DNA from 3 places in the Staphylococcus kloosii genome. Region 1 is predicted to be linked to each of the others. Evidence: predicted binding sites of a transcription regulator. Region 1 holds the regulator's gene; each other region holds the start of a gene.
The links. Region 1 encodes CtsR, which represses protease genes until heat stress. Its sites were predicted from a motif close to ATGGTCAATAAAGGTCAAACA; they were not measured.
Positions count from the first base shown of each region.

Region 2: a site for CtsR is predicted at 1,377-1,397, ahead of clpB (ATP-dependent chaperone ClpB). Genes of this name have one in related genera too.
Region 3: a site for CtsR is predicted at 1,688-1,708, ahead of clpP (ATP-dependent Clp endopeptidase proteolytic subunit ClpP). Genes of this name have one in related genera too.

Region 1 is NZ_CP027846.1:2,612,826-2,616,121, forward strand. Features, by position in the region: gene C7J89_RS13045 (ATP-dependent Clp protease ATP-binding subunit) at 1-7, opposite strand, end outside; gene C7J89_RS13050 (protein arginine kinase) at 20-1,030, opposite strand; gene C7J89_RS13055 (UvrB/UvrC motif-containing protein) at 1,011-1,577, opposite strand; gene C7J89_RS13060 (CtsR family transcriptional regulator) at 1,593-2,054, opposite strand; gene C7J89_RS13065 (NupC/NupG family nucleoside CNT transporter) at 2,211-3,296, shown strand, end outside.
Region 2 is NZ_CP027846.1:2,226,853-2,230,148, forward strand. Features, by position in the region: gene clpB (ATP-dependent chaperone ClpB) at 1-1,332, opposite strand, end outside; gene C7J89_RS11095 (acyltransferase family protein) at 1,534-3,296, opposite strand, start outside.
Region 3 is NZ_CP027846.1:2,333,967-2,337,262, reverse strand. Features, by position in the region: gene C7J89_RS11655 (DUF1430 domain-containing protein) at 1-212, shown strand, start outside; gene C7J89_RS11650 (ABC transporter ATP-binding protein) at 205-834, shown strand; tRNA gene C7J89_RS11645 (tRNA-Arg) at 1,531-1,602, opposite strand; gene clpP (ATP-dependent Clp endopeptidase proteolytic subunit ClpP) at 1,753-2,337, shown strand; gene C7J89_RS11635 (TIGR01777 family oxidoreductase) at 2,374-3,270, opposite strand.

The sequences.
Region 1 (3,296 bases):
ATAACATAAACGAGACCTCCTATTTTATATGCTTTCTCAATATATCTGATCGTTTTTCATTTACTGATTTATCGTCTTCACTATCTAATAAAAACGCAGATTGAATAGCTATCATTAATTCATTAAACTTAAAGTCTTCTAGTTCAATATAACCTAAATCGATACCTAATTTCACTTCACTCAATCTGAAAGATGCTTCTTCCATTGAAATCAGTCTACTATATTTCAAAACGCCTAATGCACGATAAACTCTATCTAACGTTTCAACATGATTATGGCGATTGAGTTGTTCACGAATTTGTAATTCTTCGTTAATAATTTGTTGCACTACTTCTGCTAAGCTATCTATAATTTCTAATTCTGTTTTACCTAAAGTTAATTGATTAGAAATTTGATAAATATGACCATAAACTTGTGAACCTTCACCGTATATACCTCTAATCGTAAATCCAAAACGATTTATCGTTTGAGCAATACGGTTCATTCGTTTCATGATTGACAGTCCGGGTAAATGGAGCATTACACTTGCTCTTAAACCTGTACCAATATTAGTTGGACAAGTTGTTAAATAACCTAAACTTTCATCAAAACTAATGTCTAATTCTTGATCTATTTGGTCATCTACTTCAGAAGCCTTTTCAAATAACGTATGCAACGATAAATCATTCCCCATTGCTTGAATGCGCAAATGATCTTCTTCGTTAACCATTAAACTTAATGATTCGTCTTCATTTAACAGTACCGCTGCCGCAGGTTGTTTGATTAATTCAGGGCTTATAAGATGTTTCGCAACGAGTTTGTATTTGCTTTGCTGATCCATAGTATCTAGTCTTTGCAATGTTAACTCGGGAAGCGCATCTTGAACTTCATTGATGACTCTTTCGCCTTCTTTTTCAGAAGGATACATGAGTGGGTGTACATGATTGTCTAAGTTACGCGCGAGTCTAATTCTTGAGGACATTACTACGGGTTGTTCTGCTTCGTCGCGCATCCATTCACTAATATGTGAATTAATTTCCTTTTCGCTCATCACGTGACACCTCGCTATCTGTCTTTAATGCTTTAATTTCATCCCTAACTACTGCAGCTTGTTCAAATTCTTGTTCTTCTATCAAATGATTTAAATAATTTGTTTTTTCTTCAATTTGCTTTTTTAATGCTAACTTTTTATAAGACGAGTGTGGTGTTTTACCGGTATGTTCAAATTGACCACCTTGGACACGTCTAACTATATCTATAATGTCTTCTTTAAATGTGTCATAACAATCGGCACAACCAAACTTACCTACATGCGCTATATCTCTTAATGTCATTTGGCAAGTTGGACATCGTTTTGCTTCTTTAAAAGTAATTTCATCAAAGTTGATACCATGTTTGGAAGCAAGGTGTTGCAGAATTTGTTTTACAACGAATGCGCCTTCGATATCGTCTTGATGACTTTCTATTTGCTTATCTTGAGTCCAAGGGTTACCACCTTGTGCGCATGTTGAACATACCCACTTTTCTTGTATACCGTCTTGGCCTTTAACCGATAATTTTACTTCTGCCTCATTTAAATGGCAATTTTCACATAACACGGTTATCACCTCGCCTTAATAGTAATTAATTATTGGTAGTAAACGTTTTAAAATGTTAGCTCGAATAATATCTCTAGCTACAATATCCATTTTTAAAGTTTCTCTATCAATGACTGCATTAATCATTTTTGCTTCTCTTTCTGTAATATAGGACTTTTCTAATAAACCATCTATAATATAGTACGCTTGTTGTTGTGAAATAGAAGGACCAATAATTTGAAGTAAGTGATTAATATAACCAGTTTCATCTTTATTTTCAATTTTAGTGATTCGGATATATCCTCCGCCACCTCTTTTACTTTCTATTTCATAACCATGTTTATTAGTAAAACGTGTTTTAATCACATAGTTTAATTGTGAAGGAACACAGTCGAAGCGTTGTGCAACATGTGCACGTTGTATTTCAACAGCGTCTTCATCGGTGTCTTCAAATAACTTTTTAATGTATTGTTCTATGATGTCTGACATATTATGCATGATTATCACCTCTTTTTGACCTTCTTTGACTATATTATATGACCAACTTTGACCTTTTTCAACCAATATGATTTAAAAATTTTTATTATCTATGTTACTAATATTACTTTTAATGTATTATAGATGTTAAGAAAAAAATAAAGGGATGAGAACATTATGCACATTATCATTGGCTTGATTGGGATTGTAGTATTTTTGGCACTGGCTGTACTATTTAGCTCAGATAGAAAAAATATTCGTTGGAAATATGTCGGCTTACTATTACTTATACAATTAGTTTTTGCATTTATTTTGTTAAAAACAAAATTCGGTATAACTTTTATTGGCGGTATATCTGACGGCTTCAATTATTTATTAGCAAAAGCAGCTGAAGGTGTTAATTTCGTCTTTGGTGGATTTGAATTTGTAGATCCTAAAAACCCACCATTCTTCTTCAATGTATTATTACCAATTGTCTTTATTTCTGCTCTGATTGGTATTTTACAATATACGAAAATTTTACCTTTAATCATTAACGTTTTAGGATTCTTAATTTCTAAAATCAATGGAATGGGACGTTTAGAATCATATAATGCTGTTGCCGCAGCAATTCTCGGACAATCAGAAGTATTTATTTCATTAAAAAAAGAATTGGCATACATACCTAAACAACGTTTATATACACTAACTGCTTCTGCGATGTCTACGGTTTCCGCTTCAATTATTGGTGCTTATTTTACATTAATTGAACCAAAATATGTTGTTACAGCAGTAGTATTAAACTTATTTGGCGGTTTCATTATTGCTTCAATTATTAACCCTTATCGTGTTGATGAAAAAGAAGACAAATTAATCGTTCAAGAAAGTGAAACACATAAGCAATCATTCTTCGAAGTTTTAGGAGAATATATTTTAGATGGTTTTAAAGTAGCAGTTATCGTTGGCGCAATGTTAATTGGTTATATTGCCATTATTGCATTACTTAACGGTGTCGTTAGTGCAATTTTCACTGGCGTGTCTGGTGGTCACATTCACTGGGATTTCCAAACTTTAATTGGTTTTGTATTTGCACCATTTGCCTTTTTAGCCGGAGTACCATGGGGAGATGCAGTTCAATCTGGGTCAGTTATGGCGACAAAACTGTTATCAAATGAGTTCGTTGCAATGCAAAGCTTAGGGAAAGCAACTGGCATGAGCGAACACGCTAAAGGTATCGTTTCAGTATTCGTAGTTTCATTTGCAAACTTCAGTTCTATCGGTATC
Region 2 (3,296 bases), 390 kb from region 1:
TTGTAATTCTTGTAAACGTTGTTTACTAGCGTTATCAGATTCATTTTTCAATGCACTTTCTTCGATTTCTAATTGCATTACGCGACGATTAACTTGGTCTAATTCTGTTGGATTTGAACCCATTTCAGTACGAATCGTTGCACAAGCTTGGTCAACTAAATCAATAGCTTTATCTGGTAAGAAACGATCTGTAATATAACGATCTGATAATTCTGCTGCAGCAACTAAAGCGCGGTCTTGAATTCTAACGCCGTGATATACTTCATAACGTTCTTTTAAACCTCTTAAAATAGAAATTGTATCTTCAACATCAGGTTCAGAAACATTTACTTTTTGGAAACGACGTTCTAACGCAGAATCTTTTTCGATATATTCACGATATTCATTTAAAGTTGTCGCACCAATACAGTGTAATTCACCTCTAGCTAACATAGGTTTCAACATGTTGCCAGCGTCCATTGCACCTTCTGTTTTACCTGCACCAACGAGCATGTGTATTTCATCTATAAATAAAATGATTCTACCGTCTGAATCTTTAACTTCTTTAAGTACTGCTTTTAATCGTTCTTCAAACTCACCGCGGTATTTAGCGCCAGCTACAAGTGCACTTAAATCTAATTCAAAGATTGTTTTATCTAGTAATGATTCTGGAACGTCTTTACGTACGATTCTTTGTGCTAAGCCCTCAACTATCGCAGTTTTACCTACACCAGGTTCACCGATAAGTACTGGGTTATTTTTCATTTTTCTACTTAAAATTCTTATAGAGTTTCTAATTTCTTCATCTCTACCTATAACTGGATCCATGTTACCTTGTCGGACCTCTTCAACTAAATCACGTCCATATTTCTCAAGAGCTTCATAGTTCACTTCTGGATTTTGTGATGTCACGTGATTCCCTCCTCTAATTTTTTTTATAATTTCTCTTACTACTTCTGCTTTATTTGCTACTGCTTGTTTTGTTGTGTCGTCAATTTCTATTGCAGCTAACAGTAGATGTTCCATAGATATATAGTCATCATCGTATTCTTTCATATATGATTCGGCTTTAGTCAAAAGTTCATTTGCTTTTGGACTAATGTACTGTCCGTATTGAATATTATCTCCTTGTACAGAAGGATAATTTTTTAATTTATTTTCATATTGTGTTATTAATTGGTCTGTATCAATATTTGCTCTTTCTAAAACATTGTGATATAAACTATCAGTTTCAGTCAATGCTGATATTAGTATGGCTTCAATTTCAATATTTTGTAATTCATATGTTTGAGCTTGCTCAACCGCATTTTGTAATACGCTTTGCACTTTGTAGGTCATTTGATTTATATCCAATATTTTCACCCCTATACAATTAGCGTTAGGTCAAATTATTTTTGACTTTGACTTTCTTTGACCTTGATTTTATTATAGACCCTTTTACATAAAGAATCAACTCGAAAGCACTAAAAATTACATCATTTTTTATTATATTAATTTCCTTATTAAAGCATAAAAAACCGGTAACGTTTATCGTACACGATTACCGGTTTACTATTATTTTTTTAGTGCATTAACGATTAGATCTGTTAACGCATCTACACCTTTTTGTTCTAGATGAATGCCATCTGGGGCAAAGTATTCAGTATGCCCTTCTGAAGTTTCATACCAATTTATTAATTTAACATTTGAATGTTCTTTTGCTGCTTGAGCTAGCAAATCATTCACATGTTGTTCGTACGGTCTAGGAACTCTAACATTAATCAAATAGATGTCTGCCTCTCCTAATCTAGTAATTAATTCATCCAATTGACTCTTACTAAAATCTCCGTTCGTACCCAACTCGAGTACAACTTGATTGCCCTTTTGCGTTTTATCTTTATACTGACTATTTACTAGTGGCAATGCTTCATATAGATTTCTTCCTACCTTGCCATCAATATCAGCATTAGGTACTTTGTCTTTGAAAGTATCACCAATGTCTACCATTACGGAATCTCCTAGTAATAATGGAGATAAGTCTTTTACATCTTTTTTAGATTTTGACTGCTTGTCTGTAACTTCATTATTATCTATACGTTTGGGTTTAACAATTTTCTTACCATTATTAGTTGAATGAAAAGTAGTTTTTTTATGTGCTATATCATCTTTGCCTAATTTATCGAAAGCACCTAAAAATACTAATATCGTTGGTACACAAACACATAATGCAACAATTGTTCTAATTAAAGAAGTCTTAAATAAGTGATTAAAACTAAATATACGGAATCCATGTTTTCTAAAAGGTACTTCTATATATCTGTAAGATATTTCTGCTAAAGCGACAGTTAATATCAAATCCAAAATAAATACATAAAGTGGGTATTGCCCTGCTACGTAATATGAATGGATAAAGCTTATTATTGGAAAATGCCAAAGATATAAACTATATGATCTTTGTCCTATGTATACAAATACTTCATTACCTAATACGCGTGCAAAAGCATTTGAAGGATGTACGGCACTTGCGATAATTAATAACGTGAGTGCTGAAATCAGGTAAAAACCACCATTATAAATCCATGCACTGTCATCTTCCACAGTGAAAAATAAAGTTATTAAAATAAGTAGCGCACTTGTTCCAACAGAACCAATTATTATTTGTAAAATTTTTGGTGGTTGAGCATTTAATTTAAATGGTGGCCAAGCAAAAGCTAAAATCACTCCTAATAATATTGTTTGTAAACGTGTGTCTGTACCGAAATAAACACGTGAATTTCCCGTAGTCATCAGTGAAATTAATATCATCAAAGTTAATGATATTAATGACACAATCCATAATATAAGGGTTACTTTTTTGTAGCTGTTAAATTTAAATAATAACAATACTAATATGAATGGGAAAAATAAGTAAAACTGTTCCTCAATAGCTAATGACCATAAATGTTTCAATGGCATAAATGCAAATTGTTCAAAATAATTTACATCTGTTGCTATGTACCACCAGTTTGACATATAGAAAAGGGCTGCAAATGCATCATGTTTAATTTGGACAATGTGAGATGGTTTAAAAATAAGTGTAGCTATGATAACTGTAAAAATTAATATTAATAAAGCTGGTAATAGTCGTTTTATACGTCTGAGCCAAAATTGCTTTATTTTAATCGTTCCTGTTTCTTCATATTCGCTAAGTAATAAGCTGGTAATTAAATAGCCAGAAATCACGAAAAAGGTATCAACACCTAAAAAGCCGCCACTAAGCCATTGCTTATTTAAGTGATAAATTATTATACCAATGACTGCAATCGCTCTTAATCCATCTAAACCAGGCATATATCGTT
Region 3 (3,296 bases), 280 kb from region 1:
ATAGTTATTGGCAAATTCATAAGTGGCTAATTTGTTTTTTAGTTATTGCCAATACATTTTTATTAAAATTGCTTCTTGGTAAATATTGGTTTACTACGCTTTTTATATATTTAATGATTTTATTAATACAAACAGTAGTAATATATGTACTGATTAATAGATTGAATAAAACAAATGCTAATTTAATATTGAAGGGAAAAGACGATGATTAAACTAGTAAATATTAGTAAGTCCTACAAATCGAAAAAAGTTATTGATGCATTTAATTATAATATTGAAGATAAAGATTTTATTGTAATATCAGGTGAAAGTGGAAAAGGTAAAACAACCTTATTAAATATAATTGGATTATTAGAAAAACCTGATTCTGGTAAGATTAGCTATAATAACCGACTATTGAGTAAACAAAAAGATATTTTACATGTAGTTAGAGAAGATATAGCTTATATTTACCAAAATTATGGTTTATTGGTAAATGAAACGGTATTTACAAATTTGACATTACCTTTAAATATATCGAAAAAAGATAAAGACAAAATAAACTCTGTGTTAATCAATGTAGGTTTAGATGAAAAGATATTAAAAGAAAAAGTTTATACATGTAGCGGGGGTGAACAACAAAGAATTGCTATTGCAAGGGCAATATTAAAACAACCTAAAGTCTTGATAGCAGATGAACCAACGGGTAATTTAGATGAAAATAATAGTGATGAAGTAATGAAATTATTTACTCAGTTAAATAGCCAAGGCGTATCGATAGTTATGGCAACACATAACAAAAAATACTTTGATTTAGGAAATAAAATTATCAATTTAGACACATTGATAAAGTAATTAAGAGTAGTTAGGACAAAAGTCTATTCTCGAATTAAGAGTGTTAATTCGTTATATTAAGTGCAAATTGTTAAATAGACAGAAATAAACAATCATTTATAGATATCTAAGAAAATCAATTAAATAAAGTTACTACTATGAAAGGCGAAATATAGTTTAACGTTTGTTTCAAGAAAATATAATATTATAATAGGAGATAGATTTAAGTATAGTAGATAATTTGATAGTAAGTATAATTATTATGACGATAATCTTATTAATTTGTTTATATTTGCTATCAACTAAAAATTTAAATATTATAGCTTCTATAGATTCTAATAAGATACCCAAAGGTAAAAAGAATAAAGTAATATATGTAGCTGTTATATGTATATTACTCAGCACTTTAATATTGATAGTAGGAATTTTTATAAACAATTTTTTATATAGTGTGTTATTTATTATAGCTAGTTTGATATGTTTATTGATGTTTTACATTTACTATTTAATGATAATTAAATAGTAAATTCTGTTTTGAATCTTTTGAAGGTTATATTTTAAAGGTTTGTCTCCTGTGTTTTTTAGGAGACAAACCTTTAAATTTTAATTTTTTGTTGTTCTGAAAATGAATTTATTCTTGAAAAAGTTTCTTCCAGTTGATTAATGCAGTTGATAGAATATTATTTATTCTAAAAATATATAATTATAGACTACTAATCCCCTCGAAGGGAATCGAACCCCTATTCTAAGAACCGGAATCTTATGTGTTATCCATTACACTACGAGGGGTAAAATATACAATACCAATAGTTTACAAATGTTCAAAGTATTGGTCAATGATGACTTTGAAAAGAATTAAAAAAGGTGAGTTTATGTTTTGACCATTTTTGACTTTTAAGTTAAAATAAATTCAACAGTTATAATTAAGGAGGAAACAGAATGAATTTAATTCCTACAGTAATAGAAACAACAAACCGTGGTGAACGTGCTTATGACATTTACTCACGTTTATTAAAAGACCGTATTATCATGTTAGGTTCTCAAATTGATGACAATGTAGCAAACTCAATTGTATCTCAATTGTTATTCTTACAAGCACAAGATGCTGATAAAGATATTTATCTTTATATCAATTCACCAGGAGGTAGTGTAACTGCTGGTTTCGCAATTTATGATACAATTCAACATATTAAACCAGATGTACAAACTATTTGTATTGGTATGGCAGCATCTATGGGATCATTCTTATTAGCAGCAGGAGCTAAAGGTAAACGTTTTGCTTTACCAAATGCTGAAGTAATGATTCACCAACCTTTAGGCGGCGCTCAAGGTCAAGCAACAGAAATTGAAATTGCAGCAAACCATATCTTAAAAACACGTGCTAAATTAAATCAAATTTTAGCTGAACGTACTGGTCAATCAATTGAACAAATTGAAAAAGATACAGATCGTGATAATTTCTTATCAGCAAATGAAGCTAAAGAATATGGCTTAGTTGACCAAGTAATGGAACCGGAAGCATAATAAAAAAACAGCCCTTAATAGGGCTGTTTTTTTTGTTTAATATTCTAAATTTTCAAGTGCTACTTTTAAATTATTGAATTTGAAATTGAAGTCTAGTGATTCTAATTTATTAGGAATAACTTTTTGAGTGTCTAGTACTACCGTGGACATTTGTCCTAATACGAGGCGAATCAATGTGGATGGGACCCATGTGTAATGAGGTTTATCCATAATACGTCCAAGTGTATAACCGAATAAATTTTGGCGTTCGGCAATAGGTGTAGTGAAATTAAAAACACCGTGCGCTTTGTTATTGCTAATTACAAATAAGATAGCACGAGTAAGGTCTTCTAAATGAATCCATGAATACCATTGACGACCAGAACCAATTTTACCACCTACATATAAATTGTATGGTAGTTTCATTAATGGTAATGCGCCACCTTCATTAGAGAGTACCATTCCAAATCTGCCAATTACTACGCGTGTACCCAATGTTTCAAATTGTTTTGCCTTACGTTCCCACTGATAGACAACTTCTGATAAAAAATCGAAAGGTAATGTACGATATAGTTCAGTATATGTTTGATGTAAATCAGGTTTATAATATCCTACTGCGCTAGCATTAAAAAGAACTTCAGGTTTGTGGCTTCTATCTTTAAATAGTTCATATAATGCTTGTGTAGATTGTAATCTACTTAACATAATGGTTTGTTTGTATTTTGTAGTCCAACGTTTATTTAAACTAGCGCCAGCCAAGTTGATAACAATATCGATGTCTGGTACTAATGATTGCCATTCCGGTTTAGACCAATTAACGTAGCTTATTTTAGGGTGATTACTTGATTTATCTTGACGGGTTAATATAGTTATATGTGCATCACTCTCTTTAATTGCATCAACTAACTGGGTACCCACCATACCAGTGCCGCCAGTTATTAAATAATTTTTCATTGTATCACCTCAGGTATTTAGTTTCA